DNA from 2 places in the Actinophytocola glycyrrhizae genome. Region 2 is predicted to be linked to the other one. Evidence: predicted binding sites of a transcription regulator. Region 2 holds the regulator's gene; the other holds the start of a gene.

Region 1 (24,123 bases), on a different contig from region 2:
GGGTCGGAGGCGACCCCGGGCCGACAGACATCACTACTCGCTCAGGCGGCGAGTGCGACGTCGCGCTGGTTATTAACCTTGGCGCTTATTGGTTTGCAGCGACGCTTGAGGTGGTCATCTGCCTGCACCTGCACGCTTCCCTTGAATCAACGTCCAGAGTCGAAACCGTTCACCCCCTCGTGGTGACTGTGTCACGTACAGGATAACGCGCGAGCGGCCCCGGATCATCCCGGTTTCCCGGGGGTAGGGAAAACCCCACCCTGAACTGTGCGGTCCTCCTCATGGTCCCGGCCCCTCCCGTCGCGGGATGCTGGTCTGGCGACACCGACGAAGGAGACCTGAGATGACCACCACCACCGAGCGCGACGGCACCCGGCCGAACCCTCCGCTGCTGGGCGCGCTCGCCTACCTGGTGATGAACCTGCCGATCGGCATCGCGTCGTTCGTGTTCGTCGTGACGACGGTGTCGGTCGGTGTGAGCACGGTGATCATCTGGGTGGGGCTCGCGGTGCTGGCGCTCGCGGTGCTGGGCATGCGGGGCATGGCCATGCTGGAGCGGCTGCGGGTGCGCACGATGCTGGGCACGTACGTGGCCTCGCCGTACCGTCCGGCCGGGGAGAAGTCCCGCTGGCTTTCGCGCGCGAAGGACCCGGCGACCTGGAAGGACATGGCCTACCTGATCCTGATGTTGCCGATCGGCATCGCGGAGTTCACGGTGACGGTGGTGCTGTGGTCGGTGTCGCTGTACCTGACGCTGCTGCCGCTGTACTGGGCCTGGATCCCGAGCGACTGGCAGCTGGTGCTGTGGGACCACCAGGTCGTGCACATCGACTCGTGGCTGGGCACGTTGCCGTTCGCGGGGCTCGGTGTGCTGGTGCTGGCGCTGGCGATCATCGTGACGAGGGGCCTCGCCACCCTGCACGCCGTGTACGCGAGGGCGATGCTGGGCCCGAGCGAGCGGCACATCGCGAAGCTGGAGGGCCTGTCGACGGCGGGCGCGATCGACTGGTCGAACGAGTGGCCGTCGAGCTCGGTGAACTACCGGCCGGTGACGCGATGAGCAGCCCGGCTCCGGAGCAGCAGCCGCTGTACCTGGTCCCGGCCGAGGACGGGGTGGATGCCGGCACCGTGGCATCGCCGACCCAGAACCAGCCCGTGGTTTCGCCGTCGGCTCCTGCGCGGGACCAGGAGACCGAGGTGCCGACGCTGGTCAGCCGCGGTTTCCGCGCCGCGGGCTTCATGATCGCCGGGTTCCCGGTCAACCTGCTGGCGTTCGTCCTGATCGTCACGTTGTTCTCGGTCGGTGTCGGCACGCTGGTGGTCTGGCTCGGTCTGGCGGTGCTGCTGCTGGCGGCGAAGGTGGTGTTCGGTTTCGCGGCGGCGAACCGGTCGCTGATCCGCGGCACGCTGGGCGTGGACATCCCGACGCCGAGGATCACCTACGACGGGACGGGCTCGTTCTGGCAGCGCTACCTGCGCAGGTTCACGCACCCGCAGATGTGGCGGAACCTCGCGTACCTGCTGATCTCGTTCCCGCTGGCGTGTTTCGAGCTGCCGCTGGCGCTGGTGGGCATCGTGGTCCTGCCGGTGGGTCTGTTCGTGCTGCCGGTGGTGGCCGCGCTGCACATCCTGCTGGCGAAGTGGCTGCTCGGCCCGACCGAGACCGAGGAGCTGACGGAGAAGGCGGAGCGTCTGCAGGCGTCCCGTGCCCGCGGTGTGGACGCGGCGGAGGCTGAGCGGCGGCGCATCGAGCGTGACCTGCACGACGGCGCGCAGCAGCGGCTGGTCGCGGTGGCCATGGGTCTTGGCAGGGCGAAGACGAAGATGGACGCCGACCCGGACGCGGCGAAGGCGCTGATCGACGAGGCGCACGCGGACGCGAAGCTCGCGGTGTCGGAGCTGCGTGACCTGGCCCGCGGCATCTATCCGGCGGTGCTGGGCGACCGGGGCCTGGACGCGGCGCTGTCGTCGCTGGCGGCGAAGTGCCCGATCCCGGTCGAGGTGAACGTGCGGATCGAGCCCCGGCCACCTGCGGCGGTGGAGTCGACGGCGTACTTCATCGTCGGCGAGTGCCTCACCAACATCGCGAAACACTCGGGTGCGACGGAGGCCAGGGTCAACGCGTGGCGCGAGGAGCGGCCGACGGGTGACCTGGTGATCGTGGACATCACCGACAACGGCAACGGCGGTGCGTCGCTGCGACCGGGCGGTGGCCTGTCGGGCCTCGCGGACCGGGCTGCCACGATTGACGGTGTGATGACCGTGGTGAGCCCCATCGGCGGGCCGACAGTGATCAGGGCTGACCTGCCATGCGTGTGGTGATCGCGGAGGATTCCGTGCTGTTGCGGGCAGGGATCCAACGGCTGCTGGCGGACGAGGACATCGAGGTGGTCGCCGCGACGGAGGACGGCGAGGGCCTGTTGGTCGCGGTGAGCGAACACCGCCCTGACCTGGCGATCGTGGACGTCCGGATGCCGCCCACGTTCACCGACGAGGGCCTGCGGGCGGCGTTGAAGGCACGTGAACAGCTGCCGGGCCTTCCGGTGCTGGTGTTGTCGCAGTACGTGGAGGAGCGCTACGCGGTGGAGCTCCTGTCCGGCGGCGCGGGCGGTGTCGGCTACCTGCTGAAGGAGCGGGTGGCCGACGTCGCCGAGTTCGTCGACGCGGTGCAACGAGTCGCGAGTGGCGGCACGTGCATCGACCAGGAGGTGATCGCGCAGCTCATGGCACGAGGCCGACGAAACCCGATCGACGTGCTCACCCCCAGGGAACGCGAGGTGCTGGGGCTGATGGCGCAGGGACTGACCAACGTGGCCATCGCGAAGTCGCTGACCGTTTCGGACGGTGCCGTGGAGAAGCACGTCGGCAACATCTTCTCGAAGCTGGGCCTGGAACCGAGCGCGGAGGACCACCGTCGGGTCCGGGCGGTGTTGACGTTCCTGGAGCGGGCCTAGCTCTGCTGCACATGCGGAAGGGCCCTCGCCCGGGGGATCGGCGAGGGCCCTTCCTGTTCGTCAGGCGGCTGCGGTCGCCGCGGTGCGGGTGGGGGCCAGTGCCACCGCCAGCACCTCGCGCACGTCAGTCGCCAGGTGGACGGTCAGTTCGTCCAGCACGGACTCCGGCACGTCCTCCAGGTCCGGCTCGTTGCGCTTCGGGAGCACGATGTCTGTGATACCGGCCCGGTGCGCGGCCAGCAACTTCTGCTTCACGCCACCGATCGGCAGCACCCGGCCCGTCAGCGACACCTCACCGGTCATCGCCACGTCCGGCCTGACCGGGCGGCCCGACAGGAGCGACGCCAGCGCGGTCGTCATGGTCACGCCCGCCGACGGGCCGTCCTTGGGGACCGCGCCTGCCGGGACGTGGACGTGCACGCCCTGCTCGGCCAGCGAACCGACCGGAACGCCCAGGTCGGCACCGTGTGACCGCAGGTAGGACAGTGCGATCTGCGCCGACTCCTTCATCACGTCACCCAGCTGCCCGGTCAACGTGACGCCCGTGGCGCCGGAGTCCTTCGACGCCACCGACGCCTCCACGAACAGCACGTCGCCGCCGGCGCCGGTCACCGCGAGACCCGTCGCCACGCCCGGCACCGCCGTGCGTTCGGCCGACTCGGGGGTGTGCTTGGGCTGACCGAGGTAGGTGCGCAGGTCACCGACGTCGACCGTCAGCGGCAGCACGACCGAACCCAGCGCCAGTGCCGCGGTGATCTTGCGCAGCACCCGCGCGATCGACCGCTCCAGTTGCCGCACCCCGGCCTCACGGGTGTACTCGCCGGCCATCAGCCGCAGCGCGTCGTCGGTCAGCTTCACCTCGTCCGCGGCCAGGCCCGCGCGTTCCAGCTGCCTGGGCAGCAGGTGGTCGCGGCCGATGGTGACCTTCTCGTCCTCGGTGTAGCCGTCGAGTGCGACCAGTTCCATGCGGTCGAGCAGCGGCGCCGGGATGGCCTCGATGACGTTCGCGGTCGCCAGGAACACCACGTCCGACAGGTCGAGCTCGACCTCGAGGTAGTGGTCGCGGAACGTGTGGTTCTGCGCCGGGTCCAGCACCTCGAGCAGCGCGGCCGTCGGGTCGCCCCGGTAGTCCGAGCCGACCTTGTCGATCTCGTCGAGCAGCACGACCGGGTTCATCGAGCCCGCCTCCGAGATGGCGCGGACGATCCGGCCGGGCAGCGCACCGACGTAGGTGCGCCGGTGGCCGCGGATCTCCGCCTCGTCACGGATGCCGCCCAGCGCGACCCGCACGAACTTACGGCCCATCGCCCGCGCGACCGACTCGCCCAGCGACGTCTTGCCGACCCCGGGCGGGCCGGCGAGCGCCAGCACGGCACCGCTGCGGCGGCCGCCGACGACACCGAGACCGCGCTCCTCGCGGCGCTTGCGCACCGCCAGGTACTCGATGATGCGGTCCTTCACGTCGTCGAGCCCGGCGTGGTCGGCGTCGAGGATCTCGCGGGCGCCCGCGATGTCGTACGCGTCGTCGGTCCGGGTGTTCCACGGCATCTCCAGCACCGTGTCGAGCCAGGTGCGGATCCAGCCCACCTCTGGCGACTGGTCGGACGTGCGTTCCAGCTTGTCGACCTCGGCGAGCGCCGCCTCCCGCACCTTCTCGGGCAGGTCGGCGGCCTCGACGCGGGCGCGGTAGTCCTGTTCCTCGGTGTCGGGTTTGCCGTCCAGCTCGGCGAGCTCCTTGCGGATGGCGGCGAGCTGCTGGCGCAGCAGGAACTCCCGCTGCTGGCGCTCCATGCCTTCCTTGACGTCCTTGCGGATGGTCTCCGCGACGTCGAGTTCGGCGAGGTGGTCGCGGGTCCACTCGAGCAGCTTCTCGAGCCGCTCGGTCACGTCCGCGGTCTCCAGCAGCCACAGTTTCTGCTCGTCGTCCAGCCAGGAGGCGTAACCGGCCATGTCGGCGAGCGCGGACGGGTCGGCCTCGGACTGCACCGAGTCGACGACCTGCCACGCGCCCCGCTCCTGGAGCATGGTGATGACGAGCGCCTTGTACTCCTTGGCCAGCTCACGGGTGCGGTCGGTCACCGGCGTCTCGTCCGCCACCTCGACCTCGACCCACAGCGCGGCACCCGGGCCGGTGGTGCCGGCCCCGATGCGGACGCGTTGGGTGCCACGGACCACGGCGGCCCGCTCACCGCCGGGCATGCGGCCGACCTGCTCGACGACGCCGAGCACACCGGCGCGGGCGTACTTGCCCTCCAGGCGCGGCACCATCACCACGCGTGGCCTGTCCCCCTCGGCGACCGCCTGCGCGGCCTCGACCGCCGCCCTGACTCCGGCGCCGTCGGTGCCGGCCATGCGGATCGGCACGACCATTCCCGGCAGCAGCACCGTGTCGTCCAGCGGCAGCACCGGGAGCGTCAACGACTCTGCCATCAGTTCACCCTCCAAAGTTGAGTCTGTCCTACTCAACCCGGAGGGTGGTCAGGATGTTTCCGTCGGCTGTTCGCCGTGAGCGGAGCCAGCGGAGCGGCCCCGAGGGCGCGGGACGACCACGGGCGGGGTCACCGCGCCTGCGAGGGGACGTCGGTCGAGAGCAGGCGGCGGGGTGTGTGCCACAGCACCGCACGCAGGAAGGACTCGCCAAGGCGTTCGTCGGACGCGGCCCAGCCCGCGATGGCACGCAGCTGGGTGGCGTAGTCGTACGGGATGGACGGGAAGTCGGTGCCGAGCGCGACGCGGTCGGGGTGCCCGGCGAGGCGGGCGGCCCAGTCGCGGGGCAGCAGCTCGTCGGCGCGGTTGAACGGCACGCCGACCATGGTGGTGTCGAGGTGCACGCCCGGATACCGGTCGAGGAGGTCGAGCGCGAGCGTGAACTCGGGCGCACCGGCGTGCGCGAGCACCGCGACCAGCCGGGGGTGGCGGCTCAGCACGTCCTCGAAGACGTCGAGACCGGTGTACCTGCCTGCGACCGGCCCGTGCCCGCAGTGGACCACGACCGGCACACCAGCCTCGGCGAGCAGCCCCCACACGGGTTCGAGCAGCTCGTCACGCGGGTCGTAGGCACCGACCTGGACGTGCGACTTCACGCACCGAACGCCCTGGTCGAGCGCGTCGGCGAGGTAGGCGGCGGCGCCTGGTTCCGGGAAGAACGTCGCGGTGGGCACGGCCTGCGGGGTGGCCGCCGCGAAGTCGCGCACCCACTCGTTCAGCCACGCCGCCATGCCCGGTTTGTGCGGGTACACGAGCGGCGCGAACCGCACCACGCCCAGGTCACGCAGGACGCCGAGGCGCTCGGCCGACGGCAGCCGGTAGTGGATGGGCCACTTGGTGCCGTACTCGGCGCCGGCCCGGTCGAAGAACTCCCACACCTTCCGCTGCACGGACTCGGGCAGGAAGTGGACGTGCAGGTCGGTCAGCCCGGGAAGGCCCAGCGCGTGCGTGAACGCCGGGACCTCCGCGTCGGACCTGGGAGTCAATACCGGCCCTTCATCGCCCGGCCGTGGGCACGCGAGATCTCCCGCTCCGCGTCCCGCTTGGCGAGCGACTGCCGCTTGTCGTACTCCTTCTTGCCCTTGCCGAGCGCGAGTTCGACCTTGACCTTGCCGTCCTTGAAGTACAGGGACAGCGGCACCAGCGACAGGCCGCCCTCGCGGGTCTTGCCGATGAGGCGCTCGATCTCGCCCCGGTGCAGCAACAGCTTGCGGGTGCGGCGCGGCGTGTGGTTGGTCCACGTGCCGAGCACGTACTCCGGGATGTGCAGGTTCCGCAGCCACACCTCGCCGTCGTCGACCGTGGCGAACGCGTCCACGAGCGACGCCCGGCCAAGGCGCAGCGACTTGACCTCGGTGCCCATCAGGGCGATCCCGGCCTCGTAGGTGTCCAGGATCGTGTAGTTGTGCCGCGCCTTGCGGTTCTGCGCGATCACCTTCTGGCCACGTTCCTTCGACATGACGACAACTCTACGTGTCAGCGCACGCCGTTTTACTGGCGCACGTACAGGCGGAGCGTGACGTAGCCGGTGACGGCCGAGATGCCGACGGCCGTGAGCAGGAGCCATGGCGACACCAGCAGGATGTCCAGCCCCTCGATCGGTCTGATCACGCCCGCGGCGAACGGCCCCTCCAGCAGCCGGTCGAGGAACCAGAGTTTCGCCAGCACCAGCAACCCGATCGCGAGGACCGCGCCGATGACGCCCGCGACCACCGCTTCCAGGAGGAACGGCAGCTGGGTGTACCAGCGGGTCGCGCCGACGAGGCGCATGATGCCGACTTCCGTCCGCCTCGTGAACGCGGACACCTGGACGGTGTTGGAGATCAGCAGGAGCGCCGCGACCGCCTGGATCAACGCGACGACGAAGGTCAGATCTCGTACCCCGTTCAACGCGTCGAAGAACCGGTCGAGGAACTCACTCTGGTCGGCGATCGAGTCGACGCCCACCCGCCCGGAGAACGTCTGGATGATCACTTCCGGCCGGTCGGGGTCGTACAGTTTGACGTTGAACGACGCGGGCAGCGCCTCGGGACGCGCGAGCTTCACCAGCTCGGGCTGCGACGCGAAGATCTCCTTGAACCGGGCGTACGCCTGGTCGCGGTTCTCGTAGGCGACCGACTCGACCGCGGGGTCGTTCTCGAGGTCCGTGCGCAGGCTGCGGCACGGGTCCTTCTGGCATTCCTTGTCGTTCTCGCTGATGTCGTTGGTCAGGTAGACGTTGACCTGCAGCTTGTCCTCGTAGACCGCCTGCGTCTTGTCGATCATGCGCACGACGAGGAGACCGCCACCGAGCAGCAGCAGCGAGACCATCGTGGTGAGGATCATCGCGACTGTCATCGTCACGTTCCTGCGGAGGCCGGTCAGGACCTCGCTGAAGACAAAGCTGGCACGCATCGGGGGAAGGCGTCCTTGTGTCGGGAGGGCGGGGGTGCGGGGGTATTTCTAACGGCCTACGCCGTAAACCCCTCGTGAGTCGTCGCGCACGACCTGGCCGAGCGACAGTTCCACGACCCGGCGCCGCATGGAGTCGACGATCGAGTGGTCGTGGGTCGCCATCAGCACGGTCGTGCCGGTGCGGTTGATCCGCTCCAGCAGCAGCATGATGTCCTGGCTGGTGTCGGGGTCCAGGTTTCCGGTCGGCTCGTCGGCGAGCAGCATCAGCGGCCGGTTGACGAACGCGCGGGCGATCGCCACGCGCTGCTGCTCACCACCGGACAGCTCGTGCGGCATCCGCGCCGACTTGCCTTCGAGGCCGACGAGTTCGAGCACCTCGGGCACCACCTTGCGGATGGTGTTGCGCGGCTTGCCGATGACCTCGAGCGCGAAGGCGACGTTCTCCGCAACGGTCTTGTTGTGCAGCAGCCGGAAGTCCTGGAAGACGCAGCCGATGGACTGGCGCAGGCGGGGGACCCTGCGCCGGGACATTCGGACCACGTCGAAGTTCGCTACGTAGACGCGTCCCTTCGTGGGCACCTCTTCTCGCAGCAGCAGGCGCAGGAAGGTCGACTTACCCGACCCCGAAGCACCGATGAGGAAGACGAACTCACCTTTGTCCATCTCGACGGAGACGTCCTCCAGCGCAGGGCGCGTGGAGGTCTTGTACACCTTCGAAACGTGTTCGAGCCGGATCACGAGGCGCGAGTCTACATACGTCCGTTATCGACCTGTTGCCTTGGGAGCCGAACACGCTGACCAGCCAAGATCGACAACGGCCCCGGCGATGGCGGCCTCCGGCCCCCCGAAACCCAGCGTAACGGCAAGGTCCGACGGAATCGGGGCCACAGAACCGGACCTGTGGACAACCACCCCGACTGTGGACAACCCCACATCCAGGCGCCGCGCACAAACCGGCTCCGTCACCCCTGAGCCGTAGGCTGGAGAACGGGGGCCGGCGGCCGCCCAACGCACAAATTCCCAGCGTCAGGCCCGTGGCAAAGGCAGGAATTCCCCCGCCCCCGGGCGATTCACGCACAGCGACCGGGTCGTCACCACAAGCCCGCATAGTCGTCCACAGCCACCGAACACGGCACCGAGAACTGTCAGACCCACGCCGTAGGCTGGAAACCAGGGGCCGGAGGCCGACCCCCGTCCACGATCACGCCGGCTGCGTCCGCCGCCAGCGGATGCCCGCTTCGAGGAAGCCGTCGATCTCCCCGTCCAGCACGTTCGACGGGTTGCCGACCTCGAACTCGGTCCGCAGGTCCTTGACCATCTGGTACGGGTGCAGCACGTAGGACCGCATCTGGTTGCCCCACGACGACCCGCCGTCGCCCTTGAGCGCGTCCATCTCGGCGCGCTCCTCCAGCCGCTTGCGCTCCAGCAGCTTCGCCTGCAGCACTCGCATGGCGGCGGCGCGGTTCTGGATCTGCGACTTCTCGTTCTGGCAGGACACCACGATGCCGGACGGGAGGTGGGTGATGCGCACGGCCGAGTCGGTCGTGTTCACGCTCTGCCCACCGGGGCCCGACGACCGGAACACGTCGATCCGGATGTCCTTCTCCGGGATGTCGACGTGGTCGACGGCCTCGACGAACGGCAGCACCTCGACCCCCGCGAACGAGGTCTGCCGCCGCCCCTGGTTGTCGAACGGCGAGATGCGCACGAGCCGGTGCGTGCCCTGTTCCACCGACAGCGTCCCGTAGGAGTAGGGCGCGGTGACCTTGAAGGTGGCCGACTTGATGCCGGCCTCCTCCGCGTAGGAGATGTCGTACACATCGGTCGGGTACCCGTGCCGCTCCGCCCAGCGCAGGTACATGCGCAGCAGCATCTCGGCCCAGTCCGCGGCGTCGACCCCACCTGCCTCGGACCGGATGGTGACGATCGCGTCGCGTTCGTCGTACTCGCCGGACAGCAGGGTCCGCACCTCGATGGAAGCGATGTCGGAGTGCAGCCGTTCACGCTCCGCTTCCGCTTCGGCACGGGCGTCGGCAGACCCCTCCTCATCGGCGAGCTGGTACATCACAGCGAGGTCGTCGAGCCGCTGTCGCAGCTCCTCGATGCGCCGCAGCTCGCTCTGCTTGTGAGAGAGCTGGCTCGTCACCTTCTGTCCCGATTCGGGGTCGTCCCACAGGTCCGGACGGGCCGCCTGCTGCTCCAGATCCGCGATCTGGGCACGCAGGGAGTCCAGGTCCGACACGGCCTCGACGCTCGCAAGGGTGTCGGACAGTTCTTTCAGGTCAGCTACGACGTCCGGGTTCACGTCTTCAGAATCTACCGTGAACCCGCACGCCGTCCGCTTGAGGCGAGAGTTTCAGGAGGTGGGAATGGAGTCGAGCAGCTTCAGAACTGCCTTCGCCCTCGCCACCCCGAACTCGGCGACCGCCTTCGAGTAGGCACCGTCCGCGGCCTTGACCGCCGCCTTCGCCGCCTCGTGTTCTTCCGAATAGACCTTCTTGGCCGAGTCGATCAGCGCGGCCCGCTGTTTCACCGTCAGCGCGTCCGCGTGGACGAGCCTCAGGATCAGCGGGCTGCGGAGATGGTCGGGACCGGGCTCACTGCCCAACCACCCCTTGAACGCCTTCTTGCCCGCGGCGGTCACCAGGTACTGCTGGCTCGACCGCGGTCCCTGCTTGCCGAGCCGGACCAAGCCGGCGTCGGCGAGAGCGGGGAGCTCGCGGTAGACCTGACTCCGCGTGACACTGAAGAACGACCCAAATCGATCACGGGCGGCCGAGACCAATTGCCCACCAGTAGCCGGACCTTCGTGCAGCAGCCCCAGAAGGGCAGCGGCAGTTGCATTCAGTTCAGACACCTTACCACCGTGCCACGAACAGCAGCCGGTGTCCACAGTGGCACAGTCCTCTGTCCACTGTGGCTGGTCGGGTTTCTGCCGTTGCCACGGGGAGTTCCAGTCGCACAGTACGCCGGGATTCCGGATGTCGCTGGGAGCCAAGGAATCCTTCGCACCGCGAAGCATTTTCACGATTCGCCGCGGCCGCCAACCCTTGTACCAGGGGAAATGGCGAAGCGGTCGGGCGTGACAGGTGCTCACACCATCGTCCTGACGACACTCGCCACCACCGCGACAGGGCCGTGGAACCGCACTTCTCCACCCGGATTCCCGCGTTCGCGGGCCGCGAAGAAGGCCACTACTCCATCCGGGTAAAACATGCGGAGAACACCCTCGACAATGCTCGCGCTCATGCGGAACACGACCGGCCGACAGCGACGGTCGCACACGCACATCGGCCTCCAGTCCTGTGTGGACGACCGGACAGCCGGGCCGCGACAGCCATTCGCACACTCAAGTGCACGTGCAGGTGCCGCGTGCACTCCATCTTGTCCGTTCCGGCCGGAATCTCGACCACCGAATTCGCTGCCGCACCGAAACTTCCGGCACTCCGAGTGACGGGATCCGTTGTGCGCCGGTGACATCCGGCGCCGCCCCGCCGACGTCGAGCGCCAGTGGTTCAGACCTACGCCAAATGGCGGAACGAACTCCTCCGGACCCCCGAGCCGATGATCGACGATCACCTTCGCGATGACCGCCTCCGCGGCGCCCCACCCCCGGCTACGACCCCTCGGCGACCTCGCCGGCACCGGGTTCACCCCGCCACGGCGACATCCGGCCACCAATTTCACCGATTCCGGGCCGGAGCCCACTGGACCCGATCCGGCCACCAGATCGCCCAGAAGCACCTTTCCGCAGGTCAGAGCGTAAATGACCCCCCGGTGAAACCCCCTCTGAAGCCGTGCGTATAGTTACAACCACAACGACGCGGGGTGGAGCAGCTCGGTAGCTCGCTGGGCTCATAACCCAGAGGTCGCAGGTTCGAATCCTGTCCCCGCTACCAGGGACGATGGCCCCTCGGAGATCCTCCGAGGGGCCATCGGTCTATTGTGCCACGTCCGTAATGCGGATCACACCCACCCCCGGCCCCACCCTCTCGTGTGGACACCGCCGCAATTGACCGTTCGGTCATCGACCGAACGAATTCAATCCGGTAAGACCGCTTGCAGGGCCGGAAATGAACACGGAAGTCCCTCGCGTCGGCCGAGTCGCGTTCGGACAGACCGGAACCTCGACCACCACTGGTTCGTTTCGGACTCAGGCCGGTTATTTGCTAGTGTGCCGACACAAACCAACGGGTGTGCACGCATGTCTCGTGCAACGGCGTCCAAGGGAGAGCAGCCAGATGGCTCAGAAGGTATTGGTACAGCTCGTCGACGACCTGGACGGCACCAGCTCGCAGGACGTCTCGACCGTCCTGTTCGGTCTGGACGGCGTTAGCTACGAGATTGACCTCTCGGATGCCAACGCGGAGCGGTTGCGGGAAAGCCTCACCGAGTACGTCGAATCGGCGCGGCGCATCGGTGGTCGGATCAAGCGGGGCACCCGTCCGGCCCAGCCCGGCAAGTCCGCGAACTCCGGCGAGGCCGGTCAGATCCGCGAGTGGGCGCTGGAGAGCGGATACGAACTCGCGGGCCGCGGTCGTATTCCATCGCACGTCGTCGAGGCCTACAAGGAGGCGCAGGCCGAGTCGAAGGCGAAGGCGGCGGCGAAGCCGGCCGCGAAGCGCAGGACGCGCGCGAAGAAGAGCTGACCCGGTGTTCCTCGGGGCACGAATCCGCTCGGATCCCGTGTCCCGCCGCAGACGGGGAAATTGACGCAAGACGTCGCATTGTCACTGTACGGCGCTCATGCGTCCACAGTGGATAACTGGCTCTCCTGGCTCTGTTCGTCAAACCCGACGTCCTTCAGGCGTGACAAGCACGGCCTCCGCAGCAGCGGGGGCCGTGCTTTTCGTTTTCGGGGACGGACGCACCGGCCCTGACAGACGAAAACGCGGCCTCCCCGGAACAGTCCCGGGGAGGCCGCGCCTTCGGTCGGATCAGCCTGGTCAGCCGCCGCCATTCGCCGGCGGGTCCGCCTTGGCCGCGTCGTACTCGTTGACCGCCTTCTCGAGGGCGGCCAGCGCCTCGCCCTGCGCGGCGAAGTCACCGCTCTGCTGTGCGGTCCTCAGCTGCTCGAGGGCGGCCCCGATGTCCTGCACGGCCTGGTCCATCGCCGGGTTGTCCCCGTCGCTCGGCGGCGGCGGTGTGGACGTGCCGGGCGGGGTCGTCGGTGTCGACGTGTCCGGCGGCTGCTCGCCGCCCTCTTCCTCCTCCGGTGGCGTCACCGCACCACCGACGTCCTCACCGAAGATCTCCTCGAGCGCGTCCTTCAGCGTCGGGGCGAACCCGACCCGGTCACCGAAGTACACCAGCACGCGGGCGAGCTGCGGGAACGCGTTCTCGTCCTTCTGCTCGATGTAGATCGGCTCGACGTAGAGCAGACCGTTCGCGACCGGCAACGTCAGCAGGTTCCCGTAGATGACGTTGACGTTCGGGTTCTGGAACAGCGTCCGGTTCTCGGTCACCTCGTCGGTGGTCTCGAACTCGTTCTGGACCTGGCCGGGGCCCTTCGTCTGTTCCTGGGTCGGTAGTCGCAGGACCTTGAACTGGCCGTAGTCCTTGGGATCGGACGACACCGACACCCACGCGGCGAGGAACTGCCTTCGCAGCAGTGTCATGGCGCTGGTGAGCTGGAACGTCGGTTCTGCCTGGCCGGGTGCCTGCGCGAGGACGTAGTAGGGCGGCTGGTTCGGCGCCGCCCCGCCCGCCTCGTTGTTGCTGCCCGTCGGGTCGGCCGGCACGTCCCAGAACGTCTGGGTCGAGAAGAACTGTGCCGCGTTCTCCACGTGGTACTGCGCGAGCAGCTCGCGCTGCACCTTGAACAGGTCCTCCGGATAGCGGAAGTGCTTCTCGAGCGCCTCCGGGATCTCGCCGTGCTTCACGGTGCCGGGGAAGACACTCTCCCAGGCCTTCAGGACCGGGTCCTTGTCGTCGATCGCGTGCAGGGTGACGGTGCCGTCGAACGCGTCGACGGTCGCCTTCACGGAGTTCCGGATGTAGCTGATGTCCCGGTCCTCCTGCCGCGCGACGCCGGTCAGCGAGTCGTTGGTGACCTCACCGAGCGGGGTGCGCTGCGCGTACGGGAAGTTGTCGAGCGTGGTGTAGCCGTCCACGATCCACGTGATGCGGCCGTCGACCACCGCCGGGTACGGGTCGCCGTCGACGGTCAGCCACGGTGCGACCTTGCTGACGCGGTCCCGGGGGTCGCGGTTGTACATGATCTTCGAACCGTCGCGGATGTCACTGGAGAAGAGGATGTTCCGCTCGCCGTAGTGGGCGAAGAAGACGAACCGGTTGAACCAGTCGTCGACGGCGACGCCGCCATTGCCGGTGTAGCTGTATTCCTGGTTGACCGGGGTGTCGTACTCGCCGCGCGCGTTGACGATCGCGTAGTCGGTGGCGAGCTCGCCGAAGTAGATCCGCGGCTCGGTGACCGGGATGTCCATCTCCGCGTCGTTCTCGAGCGCCTCGATGTCGCTCACGGTGAACACCGGGTAGCCACCCTCACCGCTGGACTCGCTTTCCGACAGCGCGCGGTTGATGCGGTTGGCCGGCGCGGCGACGAACCCGTTGCCATGGGTGTAGACGAGGTGCCGGTTGATCCAGGAGGTCTGGTTGGCCGCGAGCCGCGTCGAGTCGAGCTCGCGTGCCGCCACGATGTAGTCCTGGACCTCACCGTCGACCTCGTAGCGGTCGACGTCGAGCTTCGTGGGGAAGCCGTAGAAGTTCTCGCCGCCCTCGCGCTGGGTGAAGGTGCGCGACAGGATGCTCGGGTCGAGCAGACGGATGTTCTGCATCGTGCCGGTGGCGGCCTTGACCTTCTCGGTGGTCTCGGCGGTCACCGACGCGTCGCCCTCGTAGTCCTCGATCTTGATCTTGTCATCGGTGAGGCCGAACGCGTACTTGGTGGCCTCGATGTTCCTGTCGATCGACATCGACTCCTTCTCCGCCTCGTTCGGCTTGACGGAGAACTGCTGCAGCACGGTCGGCCACGCCCAGCCGACGAGGATGCTCGAGAGGATCAGCAGGACGATCGCGATGGCGGGCAGCTGCAGGTTCCGCACGAACGCGCCGACGAAGAACGCGACGGCACAGAACCCGGCGATGAACATCAGGATGAGCTTGGCGGGCAGCACCGCGTTGAGGTCGGTGTAGGTGGCACCGTCGAACAACCCGTTGCGGGTGGAGAACAACAGCTCGTAGCGCTCGAAGAAGTAGTCGACGGCGAGGATCACGACGAACAGGCCCGCGGTGACGGACAGCTGCACGCGGGCGGGGACGGAGAAGTTGTCGCCCTTGGTGCCCAGGCGGATGCCGCCGAAGATGTAGTGCACGACGACCGCGCCGATGCCCGCGATGGCGATGGCCACGAACAGCCAGGTGATGAGCCAGGTGATGAACGGCAGCGTGAACGCGTAGAAGCCGACGTCCTTGCCGAACTCGGGGTCGGTCTGCCCGAACGGCTGCGCGTTGAGCATCAGCTGAACGGGCTGCCACTCGCCCTGACCCGCCGCACCCGCGATGGCGCCGACGACAAGGGGGACGCCGATCCCGAACAGCCGCACCCGCTGCACGATGGTCGACCGGTAGCGGGCGAGCGGGTCGTCCGCGCCGGAGACCGGCACGAACACCGGCCGCGACCGGTAGGCGATGGCGAGGCTCACCGCCAGCAGCCCGCCGACCAGCAGCCCGATCGCGAAGAACAGGATGAGCCTGGTGACGAGCACGGCGGTGAACACCGACCGGAAACCGACCTCGCCGAACCAGAGCCAGTCGACGTAGGTATCCAGCAACCGGGCGCCCACGATCAGCACCAGGATCAGTACCCCCGCGATACTGAGCAGGAATTTGGCGCGTCGGGACAGTTTCGGCATACCGATCGGGGGCCTGGTGGCCACGGTGCACTCCCTGTGTTGACCAGTGTTCGCTAGGACCGCCGAGGCTGTCCTAGATGTCCAACTCTATTCCGGGCCTCCCAGGTTCCCGTTCGGGGTCGAAATAGTCGACCGCGAGGGTAGGTGAGGATGACAGGTATGTCCGCGAGCCATGCCCAGCACCTGTCCGCAGCGGCCCGAGAGGTCGACGATTTCGTGTCCACCGCGGGGTGGGACCAGCCGCCCCAGCTGTTCGCCCTGGTCCCGACGTCCGAGCTGGTGGAGTCCCAGCCCCACCTGGCCGCCCAGGTCGACGCCGGCGCGTTCCTCACCCCGGTGGCGCAGGACCAGCTACCCAGCGAGGACCTCGCGGAGGCGCTGGCAGCCATCATGTGGCCGGAGGTCGTCCAGGGCTGCGCCATCGCACAGGAGATCGTGGTGCTGCCCCCGGAGGCGGAGGACGCCCTGCCCGCCGGCGAGCACAGCGGCGACACGGACGTGCTGCGCCGCATCGCGTCGGAACACCCCCGCCGCCGCGAGGCCCGCCTGGTGGCGGCCGTGCTGCGCGACGGCACCGCCGCGTGCGTGCTGCGCCTGAGGAACGACGAAGGCGCGGACGAGGTCGTCGAGCACCCGGAGCTGGCCCCCAACCTGACCGACGCCCTGCTGGACACCCTCCGCTGACCGGCTTCGTGCCCTGAAAGGCGCGTTCAGGGCGGTGAGCGCCCTGAACGCGCCTTTCAGGGCGGTCCGCTCGGCACCCGGACCTAGCAGCGGGGCGGGGTGCGTCCGGCGTCCAGGTCCTCCAGCGCCTCGACCGCGCCTTCGAGGGTCTCCACCTTCACGAGCTCCATGCCTTCCGGCGCGTTGGACCTGGCCTCGGCGCAGTTGTCGGCGGGCACCAGGAACGTGGTCGCCCCGTCTTCCTTGGCCGCGATCAGCTTGAACGGGATGCCGCCGATCGGCTGGACGTTGCCCTTCACGTCGATCGCGCCGGTGCCCGCGACGGTGCGGTCGCCCTCCATCTCGCCGGGCGTGAGGGTGTCGACGATCGCCAGCGCGAAGATCAGCCCGGCGGAGGGGCCGCCGACGTCCTCGAGGTGGATGGTGGTCTCGAAGTCGACGTCCGCGCGGTCGGCGGGCGCGAGACCGAGGAAGCCTTCTGGCCGTTCGTCGCTGCCGAAGTCGCTGGCCTTGCCGAGTTCGATGTCGACGGTCTTCTTGGGCTCGTCCTCGTGCTGGAAGGTCACCGATACCGTCTGGCCCGGCTTGGTGCCCCGCAGCGCCTCGCGCACGTCCTCCTGCGCGGTGATGTCCTTCCCGTTCACCACCCACAGGCGGTCACCCGGCTGGATTACTTCGTCCGCTGGCGCGCCGCGGGTGATCTCCTGCGCGATGACCTTCACCGGTTTGTCGAGCAGCCGCAGCGCCGCGGTCTCGGCGGCGCTCTGGGAGTCCTGGAACATGACCTTGTTCTCGCGTTCGAGGTCCTCCTGGGTCTGGCCGGGCCCGAAGTACTCGTCGCGCGGCGCGAGCGCGTAGCGGCCGCTGACCCACCTGCCCAGCGCGTCGAACAGCGTGACCTCGTCGTTGATCGACACGGTGGTCATCCGCAGCTGCCCGCTGGTCGGGTAGGTCTTGGTGCCCTCGACCTCGATGACCTCCTGGCCGTTGACGTCGCCGAGCGTGTCGTAGGTCGGGCCGGGGCCGATGGAGACGTACGGGACCTTCACGAACCCGCCGACGAGCGCGAGTGCCGCAACCACGACGAAGCTGACCGCGACGGTCCATCCGCGCCGGGTCAGCCCGCGGGGACTGCCGGTGCCCGGTTCGTAACCGATTGTCCGGGGGGCCTCGGTCTGGGGGCGCGGAGAGTCACTCACGGGTTGACAGGGTACGGCGTGTTCTCGACGAGCGAATCACCGCGCGTTACTGGCGTGGCGTGCCCGCGTACCGTGGACACATGACCGAGTTTCCCTTTGGCTTCGGACCGCCGGACCCGGACGACCGTGGCAAGAAGGAGCCCTCAGGGCAGGGCGAGAACCCCGCTGAGGCGTTCAACCAGCTCGGCCAGATGCTCAGCCAGCTCGGGCAGATGCTCAGCCAGGCCGGCACCTCGGCCGGGCCGGTGAACTACGACCTGGCGAAACAGATCGCGATGCAGCGCCTGACCTCGGGCGACACCGGGTTCCGGACGTCGACGGAGTTCCAGGGCGCGGTGACCGACGCGGTGCACCTCGCGGAGATGTGGCTCGACCCGGTGACGATCCTCCCGGCGGGCGCCACGGCCGTGAAGGCGTGGACACCGAGGGACTGGGTGGAGAACACGCTGCCGACGTGGCAGCGCCTGTGCGATCCGGTCGCCCGCAGGGTGTCGGGCGCGTGGGTGGAGGCGCTGCCCGCGGAGGCGAAGCAGGCGGCGGGGCCGCTGCTGTCGATGGTCAGCCAGATGGGCGGCATGGCGTTCGGTTCGCAGCTTGGCAACGCGCTGGCCCAGCTGGCCTCGGAGGTCCTGACGTCCACGGACATCGGCCTGCCGCTCGGCCCGCCCGCGACGGTGGCGCTGCTGCCCCAGAACATCGAGGAGTTCACGGCCGGTCTCGAGCGCCCGAACAGCGAGGTGATGGTGTTCCTCGCCGCGCGGGAGGCGGCGCACCAGCGGCTGTTCGCGCACGTCCCGTGGCTGCGGCAGCGGCTGCTGGCGACGGTGGAGGAGTTCGCGAGCGGCATCCGCGTCGACACCGCGGCACTCGAACAGCTGGCCACCCAGATCGACCCGGCGAACCCGGCGTCGATCGAGGAGGCCATGCAGTCGGGCATGCTGGAGCCCCAGACCACCCCGGAGCAGAAGGCGGCCCTGACCAGGCTGGAAACGCTGCTGGCCCTGGTGGAGGGCTGGGTGGACGTGGTCGTCGGCGACGCGGTGACCGACCGTCTCCCCGGTGCGGACGCCCTCCGCGAGACCCTGCGCCGCAGGCGCGCGAGCGGTGGCCCCGCCGAGCAGACGTTCGCGACCCTGGTCGGCCTGGAACTCCGCCCGAGGCGTCTCCGCGCGGCCGCAGCTCTGTGGCGCATGGTCGGTGACCAGCAGGGCATCGAGGCCCGCGACGGCATCTGGGCCCACCCCGACCTGGTCCCCACCGCGGAGGACCTGGACGAGCCGATGGACTTCGCCGAGCGCGTCGGCCGCAAGCCTGCCCTGGACGACGACCCGATCGCCGCGCTCGAACGCGAGGAGCAGGCCGAGCGTGACCGGGAGAACCCGGACAAGGGCACCGACGAGCAGGCCTGAGACCACCGAGGCCGAGCATCCGCCTGAAGGGTCCTTCGAGACGACATGTCCCGAAGGACCCTTCAGTGCTTTCACACCCCATGGCGAGGTGGCTTCCGAAGCCCACCACTCCGGAAGCCGCCCGCCAAGCCCAGCTCATGCGCGGCCCACCGCCGCACCAGTACGGGTCACCACTGCCGACCGGCCCCACCAGACCGGCGACCGTGCCAACCCCTCCCCCGGACCCCCAGGCCCGGCCACGGACCAGATCAGTCCTCGGTCACCATCCCCAGCCCGGCGGCAGCCGACAACCCCTCCAGATATCCGATGGCCCGATCGGTCCGCGGGTACTCCCGCACCAGCTCCCAGAACCTGGCGTTGTGCGAGGGCACCAGCAGATGCGCGAGCTCGTGTACGAGCACGTAGTCCAGCACCCATCCGGGCACGGACCTCAGGTGCTCACTCACCCGTATGGTCTTGTCCGCGGGCGTGCAGGACGCCCACCTGGTCCGCATGGGCGGCACCCACCGGACACTGGCGGGCGCGGCCCGCCCGTGCAGGTGTTTGGCCGACAGTTCGGCACAACGACGTAACAGCGCCTCGTCCGACGGTTTCGCCGGCTGGAGCTTCCGAGGCTCGCCCTTGAGCAGCTTGCGCTGCATCTCGGCGACCCAGTGCGCCTCCTCGGCCTTCGACAGCCGGGCAGGGATCAACACGACCAGCGTGTCGCCATCGCGATACGCGGTCACAGTGCGCGTGCGGCGTTTGCTGCGCCGCACCTCGACTCTGGATTCGGCCACGGCTGTCACGTTACGACTCCGCACCGACAATTCGGAGTGCGTTCCCGGACGGGACCTCGGTCACCTGGGCAAGCCTGTGGATAACGATTTCGTCGCCGTCCCGGAGTCCGCGAACCTGTCCACATGACGAAACGACCACCGGTCCGGCCACGCGTCGTCGCGGGCCTTCCCGTCCTGCGGCGCAGGGGCGGTGAGCTGCAGATAGGCCTCGATCCCCGGCATGCGGTCGTGGTCGACGGCCTGCCCGACCGGGTGGTGGCGGCCGCGGGAAGGTTCACCGGTGACCGCACCACCGACGAGCTGGCCGACGGCCTCGACGCAACCGAGCGGAAGACGCTGGCGAACCTGCTCGACAGCCTTCGCGACCACGGTCTCGTCGAGGACGCGACCCCGGCGCCCGCGCGGCTGGCGGGTGAGCGGTCGGCGGCCCAGGTGCACGCCCTGATGACGGGTCTGCCACCGCACGACCACCCGATCGGGCGAGCCGACCTGGCGGTCGCCGTGCAGGGCGAGAGCAGGCTGGCGGTCGCCACCGGTTGTCTGCTCGCGGCGGCGGGTGTCGGCTGGGTACACGTGGCGGCGACGGGCGTGGTCCGCCCGGAGGACGTCGGCACCGGCTACCGGGAGGAGGATGTCGGGACGCCGCGGCTGGTGGCGGCCCGGCGGGCGCTGCGCAGGGCGGAGCCGACCGTGCGTGCCGCCCAGTTCGACGTGACAAGAGCGCCTGACCTGGTCGTTCTCACCGATGCGCTGGTGCCGAGACCGGAACTGGTGGACATGGTGATGCGCGCGGCGATCCCGCACCTGCTGGTGCGGGTGCGGGACACGATCGGCATCGTCGGCCCGCTGGTGGTGCCGGGCCTGACGAGCTGCCTGCGGTGCGCTGACCTGCACCGCAGCGACCGCGACGCGTGCTGGCCGCAGATCGCCGTCCAGCTGGCCGGGCAGACGCAGCTCACGGACCTGACCAACACCCAGGCGACGGCCGCGTTCGCGGTGGCGCAGGTGCTGGAGGCCGCCGGGTGGCTGCGGGGCGCCGGGGAACGGCCCACGACGTGTGAGACAAGTGTCGCACTGGAGCCACGCATGGCAACCGTGCGGCATCGTGCCTGGTCGGCGCACCCGCGGTGCCCCTGTGGCGCCGCTCGGCACCAGCTCGACGAACAGGCATACCGCACCGAAGTTGCTGCGCATACCGGCGCGGAGTTGAGACAATCGGATCGTGACGGAGATGCCTCGTAAGACCGCGGCACGAACTGCGCGGCTCGCCAGCATCCCGCTCGGAGTCGCCGGCCGAGCGGTCGGTGGCTGGGGGAGGCGCCTGGCCGGGCAGAACGCCGAGCAGGTGAGTGCCGAGCTGTCCGCGAAGACGGCGGAGCAGCTGTTCGCCGTGCTCGGCACCCTCAAGGGCGGCGCGATGAAGTTCGGGCAGGCACTGTCGGTGTTCGAGGCGGCGGTGCCCAACGACATGGCCGAGCCGTACCGGGAGGCGTTGACGAAGCTGCAGTCGGCGGCGCCGCCGATGAGCAGCCAGACGACCCGGCGCGTGCTCGCCGAGCAGCTGGGCCGCCGGTGGGAGGAGCGGTTCGCGTCGTTCGACGACAAGCCGGCGGCGGCCGCGAGCATCGGTCAGGTGCACCGCGCGGTGTGGCACGACGGCCGCGCGGTGGCGGTGAAGGTCCAGTACCCGGGCGCTGACCAGGCGTTGATGTCGGACCTGCGGCAGCTGCAGCGGTTCAGCAAGCTGTTCCAGGCGGTGGTGCCGGGCACCGAGGTCAAGCCGCTGCTCCAGGAGCTGTCGGACCGGATGAGCGAGGAGCTCGACTACCGGTCGGAGGCCGACAACCAGCGGGCGTTCGCGAAGGCGTTCGCCGGTGACGAACACGTCCTGGTACCGAGAGTGGTGGCCAGCGCCCCCAAGGTGCTGGTCAGCGAGTGGGTCGAGGGCAGGCCGCTGTCGTCGGTCATCCGCGACGGGTCGCGCGAGGAGCGTGACCTTGCCGGTCGTCGGCTGGCCGAGTTCCACTACTCGTCCCCTGCGCGGGCGGGGCGGCTGCACTCGGATCCGCATCCGGGCAACTTCATGCTGACCGAGGACGACCGCCTGTGCGTGATCGACTTCGGCGCGGTCGCGCACCTGCCGGACGGTCTGCCGCCCGCGCACGGCCGGATGATGCGGCTCGCGCTGGAGGGCAGGTCGGATGAGCTGCTGGACCTGTTGCGGGAGGAGCAGTTCATCCGCGCGGACGTGCGGCAGCAGCCGGAGGCCGAGCACGTCTACGCGTACCTGGCGCCGTTCGTCGAGCCGTTGAAGGCCGAGACCTTCCACTTCACCAGGCAGTGGATGCAGCAGCAGGCCATGCGGGTGAGCAACATGCGCGGGCAGGACTTCCGCACGGGCAGGACCCTGAACCTGCCTCCGCAGTACTTGTTGCTGCACCGGGTGCTCGGCGGTTCGACGGGCATCCTGTGCCAGTTGGACGCCCAGCTGCCGGTGCGGGAGCTGATCGTCCGCTGGCAGCCGGGTTTCGCGGACTGAGGCCGGTCCGGGCGAACGAAAGTCCCATTCGCTCGGACATGTTGTCCCCAACTTCGTCCCCACCCATTCAGCTCGCCGCCCCGCACGCCGAACACCCAGGCATGCACCACATCTCCGCCCCCGACAACGTCGCGACGATCACCGAACTCCGCGCGCACGGCGTGACGAACCACGCGATCACGACCCGCTGCCGACCCTCCGGTCCGTGGCAGCGCGTACTGCCGGGCGTGGTGCTGATGAGCGCCGCCCGCCCGACGAGGCGGCAACGGTTACGAGCCGCGATCGCCTACGCGGGCCCGGATTCGGTGGTGTCGGGTGTCGACGCGATGCGTGCACACGGCATCGACGTCCCCCTGTTGCCGGACGTGCTGGTGCTCGCTCCTGCCACGCGTCGGCTGGCGAGCCGCGCCTACCTGACGGTGGAGCGCACGACCCGGCCGCCGCGACCGACGCCGCACGCGGGTCTGCCGTACGCACCGCTTGCCAGGGCCGTGCTGGACGCGGCGAGGCGCGCGGCGGACCACGAACAGCTGCGTGTGTTGCTGACCTCGACGATCGGTCCGTGCACGGTGGGCGAGCTGCGCACGGAGCTGGACGCGGGCAGCCAACGCGGCTCCGCGGCGGTCCGGGCGTTGCTGACACCGGATTTGGCGAGCGCGGACGAGGTGGTCCCGGAGGAGGTCACGCTGGCCCGGCGGCTGTTGCGCGGGACGGCGTTGCCCGCACCGCAGTGGCACGTGCCGGTCCACGACGACGTGGGCATGCTGCTCGGTGTCCCGGACGCCTGGTGGCCGGAGGTGGGGCTGGCGTTGGACGTCGGCCCGCGCACACGCCACCACGACCCGCGTGCCTGGTTGGCGGCGGGCCGCACGCTCTTCCGCACGGACCAGCACCGCCTGTCCACCGCGCCGACCGCGGTGATGGACGAACTGGTCGCGGCGTTCGCGGCAGCGGCGGCGAACGGTCACCGCCGCGCGGGCTGACCCACCGGATCACGAACTCAGGAGCTCAGACCATGAACCAGCACAGGATTCTCGCCTGTCCACGCACCGTCCGAGGTTGGCCGGGCAGACGACTCTGGGACGTCGCCAGGACTCACCAGTACTCGTCGGGCAGTTTCCCCTCGATGTCCCGCACATGGGCGCGTGCGCAAGCCGGGCACAACCAGCTGCGACCTCGCTCGTCGTGGGTCATGACCCAGGCGAGCGCGTCCGCAGGTGGTGCCTCGGCACGGGACCGGCCGCAGCGCGTGCAGTGCGCGGCGGCCGGTTCGGGATCGTCGACCATGGCGCGAAAGCCTACGTCAGAACGGTTTCCGTCCGAGGTAGACGGTCGAGGCACCGAGGACGAACACGTCGTCCCGTGCGCCCGCGTACGCCTCGTCGCCCGGGTCGAGCAGACGGGCGACGGTCTGCCGGTCGGTGTCGGACAGCTGGTCCTCCCCCACGTCGGACATCCACGCGATCCAGTCCACGACGGACAGCCGGACCGCTTCGGAAGCGGGCGCCGGGTGGTCGATCAGGTAGCTGAACGAGAACACGCCGGTCAGTCCGGCCGCCTCGAGCGCCTTGTTCCAGCCGACGGGCAGCGACCGGACACCGGGTATCTCGGCACGCATGCGGACGAACCAGTCGCCACGTGCCGCGGTCAGCCGGTCGCCGAGCCCCGGCTCGCCGACACCGAGGTCCCACGGCAGGCACCGGGTCGCGAGGCCGCCCTCGGACAGCGCCAGCCAGCCGCCGGGCGCGAGCACCCGCGCCAGCTCGTCGACGGCCGCCTGCTGGTCGGGGAGGTGGTGGACCAC
Region 2 (5,493 bases):
TACCTTTTGCAGTCCCGCGAAACGGACCTGATAAGGCTCGAGGTCCTCGGGTTCCTCGATGTACACCCCCTTGTCGATCAACTCGATGTAGCCGACGTCCGGGTAGTCACCGGCGAACGACAGGATGCTGAACGGCGTGCCCATCGCCGGGTAGGCACCGGTGGCGGCGATCACCCGCAGATCAACGTTGGGCAGCTTGGAGAGTTGAACCAGCCGCTCCAACTGCTGCCGCATCACCTCCGGGCCACCCACCCGGTTTCGGAGAGCGCCCTCGGTGAGCACCCCCTCGACGTGGATCGGGTTCTCGCCGTCGAGCCGCTCCTGCCGCCTGGTGCGTGCCTCGACTCGTTCCCGCACCACCTCGGCGGACGGCCGCGACTGGGCCGCCTCGACGATCGCCGCGGCGTAGCCCGAGGTCTGCAACAGGCCGGGCACCAGGTCGATCTTGAAGGTGCGGACGGTGGTGGCTTCGGACTCGAACTCGACGTAGTCCAGCACGTCCGCGACCAGCGCGTCTCTGCTCACCGCGTCCCACCAGCCCTCCTGCTGCGCGGTCAGGCACGAGTTGAACACCGCGTCGCGTTCGGCTTCCGGGACGTCGTAGAGGAGGGCGAGCGTGACGACCTGCGACGGTTGGATGGGCTGGGTCGCGTTCTCCAGCCGACTCTGTTTGGCGCCGGACCAACCGGCCTTCTTCGCGATCTCGGCGGCGTTGATGTCCCGGCTCTCGCGCCAGTGGAGCAGCGTCCGCGCGACTCGCCTCATGCGCATGCTGGGCACGTAGTCAGTCACGAGATGAGCTTACTGGTGTTGAAAGCGATCCAACCGTCACCCAAACAGGTGAAGTGAAAGTTTTCATCATTCCAGCGCTTGCCTCGACCCACTGATCAGTACACAGTGAAAACGCCAAAACCACTGATCAGGAGGACGAGATGCACGACCTGCGCAGCGACCAGTACACCCACGTGGACCGCGACTGCCCGATGAGCGTCGACATGCATCCGGCGGACGACGTCGTCGAGATCGCCCTCGGCGAGTACCGGACGGGCGGCGCCACCCTGCGCCTGGTCGTCGACCACCCGGACACCTGCCGCCGGCTCACCGAGGCTCTCCAGGACGCGCGCGACACGCTCATCGGGCATCTGCACGCGAAAGGGAACCGGACGACGCTGCCGATGCGGTGACCCGCGGCCGTCGTCCGGTTCCCTGCTACCTCTTGCGTGGTTTCCACACCACCAGCGCCGTCTGCCGGGACACCGGCACCAGCTCGTTGCGGTAGGACCGGTGGATGGCCGCCGCCGCCTGCTCCGCGGCCGCGTGCACGGCCGCCAGCTCCTCGCTCAGCTCGACGACCCTGGAGCGGAGCGCGTCGACCTCGTGCTCCAGCTCGATGATCCGTTTGATCCCGGCCAGGTTGACCCCCTGCTCCTGGGACAGCCGCTGCACCTCGCGAAGCAGCGCGATGTCCCGCATGGAGTACCTGCGTCCGCCCCCGGACGTGCGTCCGGGGGACACCAGCCCCATCCGGTCGTACCCGCGCAGCGTCTGCGCGTGCAGCCCGGACAGTTCAGCGGCCACCGAGATCACGAAGACCGGTGTGTCCTCGTCAGCTCCGGGCGGAAACGGGATCCCCGTCATCACCGACTCCGTTCAGCCAGCATCGCGGTCAGCTCCGGCCGGGGGTCGATGCCGGAGGTCGCCTCGGCGTACTCCTCCAGCGCCGCCCTGGCCTTGTCGTCCATGTTCGACGGCACCGCGACCTGCAGGGTCACCAGCAGGTCGCCCGCCTGACCGTCACGTCGGGTGATGCCCTTGCCGCGCACACGCAGGACCCGGCCGCTGGCCGTGCCGGGCGCCACCCGCAGGGCGACCTTGCCCTCGAGGGTCGGCACTTCCAGTGTCGTGCCGAGCGCGAGCTCGGTGAAGGTCACCGGCACCTTGAGGGTCAGATCGTTGCCCGACCGCCCGAACAGCGGGTGGGCCGTGACGTGCACGCGGACGTACAGGTCACCCGCGTGCCCGCCCGCGTTGCCCGGCTCGCCCTGACCGGCCAGCCGGATCCGCTGTTCGTCGGCGACCCCTGGCGGGATCCGCACGGTCAGCGTCCGCGACTTGGTGCTCACCCCGTCGCCACCGCACTCCGCGCACGGGTCGTCGACGATCCGGCCCGTGCCGCGGCAGTCGCGGCACGGCTCGCTGAACGCGAACGCGCCCTGCGAGCGGCTCACCAGGCCGGCACCGGCACACGTGGGACACGTGTGCGGTGTCGTGCCCGGCTTGGCGCCGGAGCCGTGGCACGTCTCGCACGTGGACGGGCTCGAAAGGCGCAACGGCACGGTCGCGCCCTTCACCGCCTCCACGAAGTCGATCCGCACCTCGGTCTCCACGTCGGCGCCGCGCCGCGGCCGGCCGCCAGCCGCGGTGCCACCGCCCCGGCGACCGAACAGGTTGCCGAGCAGGTCGCTGATCCCGCCACCCGCGCCCGCCTGCTGCTGGCCGCCGAAGACGTCGCTGAAGTCGAACGTCGACCCGCCGCCGCCGAAACCGCCGAAGCCACCTGGCTGGAACCCGCCGGATCCGAAGAGCCGGCGGGCCTCGTCGTACTGCTTGCGCTTCTCGGCGTCGCCGAGGACCCCGTAGGCCTCCGACACCGCCTTGAACCGCGCCTCCGCCTGGGTGTTGCCCGGGTTGGCGTCGGGGTGCAGCTCACGGGCGAGCTTGCGGTACGCCTTCTTGATCTCGGCGTCGGTGGCGTCGGACGAGACGCCCAACTCGCGGTAGAAGTCCTTGTCGATCCAATCCCGCGCACTCACCGGACGTCCCCTCCTCCCAGGTCAGATCTGCTCGTTCGTCTTGTCGTTCGGGTCGAACCAGTCGCCCGGCACCGGCTCCTCGGCCGCAGGGGCGGGCGCGGCGGCCGGCTCGTGGTCGGTGACCGCGACCAGCGCGGCCCGCACGATCCGGTCACCGAACCGGTAGCCGCGGCGCAGCACCGCGGTCACCGTCGGACCCGCGACCTCGGGGGACGTGTCGTGCTGGACGGCCTCGTGCACCGACGGGTCGAACGGCTCACCCTCGTGCCCGAAGGGCTCCAGCCCCGTGCGCTCCAGCGTGGCGACCAGCTTGTCCGCCACCGCCTTGAACGCACCGGTCAGGTCGCCGTGCTGTGCGGCGCGCTCGACGTCGTCGAGCACCGACAGCAGCTCGCCCGCCACCGCCGCCTTCGCGGTGTTGACCACCGACTCCCGGTCGCGGTCGATCCGCTTGCGGTAGTTGGCGTACTCGGCCTGCAGTCGCTGCAGGTCGGCGGTCCGCTCGTCGAGTTGCGCCTTCAGCTCGGCTTCCTGGCTGGGCACCGGCTCCGCCTCGACGGCGTCCTCCGGTGCGACACCGGTCTCGGGGTCCGGCACACCAGCCTCCTGTTCGGGAGCGGGCGGCCGGACCTCGCCGGTCTCAGGATCGATGCGACGCCGGTCGCGCACCACTACCCGTGGCTCCTCTCCGTGGTCGTCGGCGGCTCGGTGCTCGGACGTCACTTCTTGCCGTCCTCGTCGACGATCTCCGCGTCCACGACGTCCTCGGCGCCCTGTGCCTGCTGGCCACCGGCCTGCTCACCGCCGGCCGCACCAGCACCCGCGCCCGCGTCCTGCGTGGCGCCGGTCTGCGCGTAGATCGCGGAGCCCATGGCCTGCGACTCGGTCGCGAGCTTCTCCATCGCCGCCTTGATGGCCGCGATGTCGGTGCCCTTGAGCGACTCCTCGGCCTCCTTGACCGCGGTGTTGACCTTCTCCTTGACCTCGGCCGGGATCTTCTCGTCGTTGTCCTTGACGAACTTCTCCGTCTGGTAGACGAGCGTCTCGGCCTGGTTGCGGGTCTCGGCCTCCTCGCGGCGGCGCTTGTCCTCCTCGGCGTGCGCCTCGGCGTCCTTGACCATCCGGTCGATGTCGTCCTTCGGCAGCGCCGAGCCGCCGGTGATCGTCATCGACTGCTCCTTGCCGGTGCCGAGGTCCTTCGCGTTGACGTGCACGATGCCGTTCGCGTCGATGTCGAAGGTGACCTCGATCTGCGGCACACCGCGCGGTGCCGGCGGGATGCCCGTGAGGTCGAAGGTGCCCAGCTTCTTGTTGTGCACCGCGATCTCGCGCTCACCCTGGAAGACCTGGATGCCGACCGTGGTCTGGCCGTCGTCCGCGGTGGAGAAGATCTCCGACCGCTTGGTCGGGATGGTCGTGTTCCGCTCGATGAGCTTGGTGAACACGCCGCCCTTGGTCTCGATGCCCAGCGACAGCGGGGTGACGTCCAGCAGCAGCACGTCCTTGACGTCACCGCGCAGGACACCGGCCTGCAGGGTCGCGCCCATGGCGACGACCTCGTCCGGGTTCACGCCCTTGTTCGGCTCCTGGCCGCCCGTCAGCTCCTTGACCAGGTCGGACACGGCGGGCATCCGGGTGGAGCCACCCACCATCACCACGTGGTCGATGTCGCCGACCTTGATGCCGGCGTCCTTGATCACGTTGTTGAACGGCGCGCGGGTGCGGTCCAGCAGGTCGCTGGTGATCCGCTGGAACTCGGCCCGGGACAGCGTCTCGTCGAGGAACAGCGGGTTCTTCTCCGCGTCCACCGTGATGTACGGCAGGTTGATGTTGGCGCTGTTCGAGCTGGACAGCTCGATCTTCGCCTTCTCCGCGGCCTCACGGATGCGCTGCAGCGCCATCTTGTCCTTGGTGAGGTCGATGCCTGCGGACTGCTTGAACTTGTCGACCAGCCAGTCGACGATCCGCTGGTCCCAGTCGTCACCACCGAGGTGGTTGTCCCCGGAGGTCGCACGGACCTCGACCACGCCCTCGCCGATCTCCAGCAGCGACACGTCGAACGTGCCACCACCGAGGTCGAACACGAGGATGGTCTGCTCCTTCTCGCCCTTGTCCAGGCCGTAGGCCAGCGCCGCCGCGGTCGGCTCGTTCACGATCCGCAGCACGTTCAGGCCGGCGATCTGCCCGGCCTCCTTGGTGGCCTGCCGCTGGGCGTCCTCGAAGTACGCCGGGACGGTGATCACCGCGTCGGTGATCGGCTCGCCGAGGTAGGACTCCGCGTCCCGCTTCAGCTTCATGAGCACCCGCGCGCTGATCTCCTGCGCGCTGTAGGACTTGCCGTCGATCTCCGTGGACCAGTCCGTGCCCATGTGCCGCTTGACCGAACGGACCGTGCGGTCGACGTTCGTGACGGCCTGGTTCTTCGCCGGCTGCCCGGTGAGCACCTCACCGTTCTTGGCGAAGGCGACGATGGACGGGGTCGTCCGCGAACCCTCGGAGTTGGCGATCACCGTCGGTTCACCGCCCTCGAGGACAGCGACGACGGAGTTGGTCGTCCCCAGGTCGATACCGACCGCTCGCGCCATTTGGTTCCCCTCCTGCTTTCTGCTTGCGTGGTGGGTTGAGTGCCTTCCGCTCAAGTTTGCCCTCGGGGTGGATCACCCGTCAAATCAGACTTGAG

Evidence for each region. The regulator HspR, encoded in region 2, represses chaperone genes until heat shock. The targets are predictions, from matches to a motif close to ANNTTGAGTNNNNNNNACTCAANNT.
Region 1: lon (endopeptidase La) is a predicted target of HspR. The motif match lies at 5,399-5,423, and genes of this name have one in related genera.

Annotation. Positions count from the first base shown of each region.
Region 1 covers NZ_JBHSIS010000011.1:15,912-40,034, reverse strand. Annotated here, with positions in the region: RNA gene ssrA (transfer-messenger RNA) at 1-177, opposite strand, end outside; gene ACFPCV_RS25120 (sensor domain-containing protein) at 344-1,060, shown strand; gene ACFPCV_RS25115 (sensor histidine kinase) at 1,240-2,322, shown strand; gene ACFPCV_RS25110 (response regulator transcription factor) at 2,310-2,954, shown strand; gene lon (endopeptidase La) at 3,015-5,384, opposite strand; gene ACFPCV_RS25100 (amidohydrolase family protein) at 5,513-6,427, opposite strand; gene smpB (SsrA-binding protein SmpB) at 6,424-6,900, opposite strand; gene ftsX (permease-like cell division protein FtsX) at 6,933-7,835, opposite strand; gene ftsE (cell division ATP-binding protein FtsE) at 7,884-8,573, opposite strand; gene prfB (peptide chain release factor 2) at 9,037-10,140, opposite strand; gene ACFPCV_RS25075 (PadR family transcriptional regulator) at 10,192-10,692, opposite strand; tRNA gene ACFPCV_RS25070 (tRNA-Met) at 11,658-11,734, shown strand; gene ACFPCV_RS25065 (histone-like nucleoid-structuring protein Lsr2) at 12,077-12,484, shown strand; gene ACFPCV_RS25060 (UPF0182 family protein) at 12,782-15,733, opposite strand; gene ACFPCV_RS25055 (PPA1309 family protein) at 15,869-16,393, shown strand; gene ACFPCV_RS25050 (YlbL family protein) at 16,477-17,592, opposite strand; gene ACFPCV_RS25045 (zinc-dependent metalloprotease) at 17,673-19,001, shown strand; gene ACFPCV_RS25040 (M48 metallopeptidase family protein) at 19,250-19,780, opposite strand; gene ACFPCV_RS25035 (TOMM precursor leader peptide-binding protein) at 19,904-21,022, shown strand; gene ACFPCV_RS25030 (ABC1 kinase family protein) at 21,012-22,319, shown strand; gene ACFPCV_RS25025 (hypothetical protein) at 22,421-23,302, shown strand; gene ACFPCV_RS25020 (hypothetical protein) at 23,415-23,606, opposite strand; gene ACFPCV_RS25015 (class I SAM-dependent methyltransferase) at 23,623-24,123, opposite strand, start outside.
Region 2 covers NZ_JBHSIS010000024.1:268,554-274,046, forward strand. Annotated here, with positions in the region: gene ACFPCV_RS36065 (helix-turn-helix domain-containing protein) at 1-792, opposite strand, end outside; gene ACFPCV_RS36070 (hypothetical protein) at 933-1,184, shown strand; gene ACFPCV_RS36075 (heat shock protein transcriptional repressor HspR) at 1,210-1,638, opposite strand; gene dnaJ (molecular chaperone DnaJ) at 1,638-2,813, opposite strand; gene grpE (nucleotide exchange factor GrpE) at 2,835-3,536, opposite strand; gene dnaK (molecular chaperone DnaK) at 3,533-5,398, opposite strand.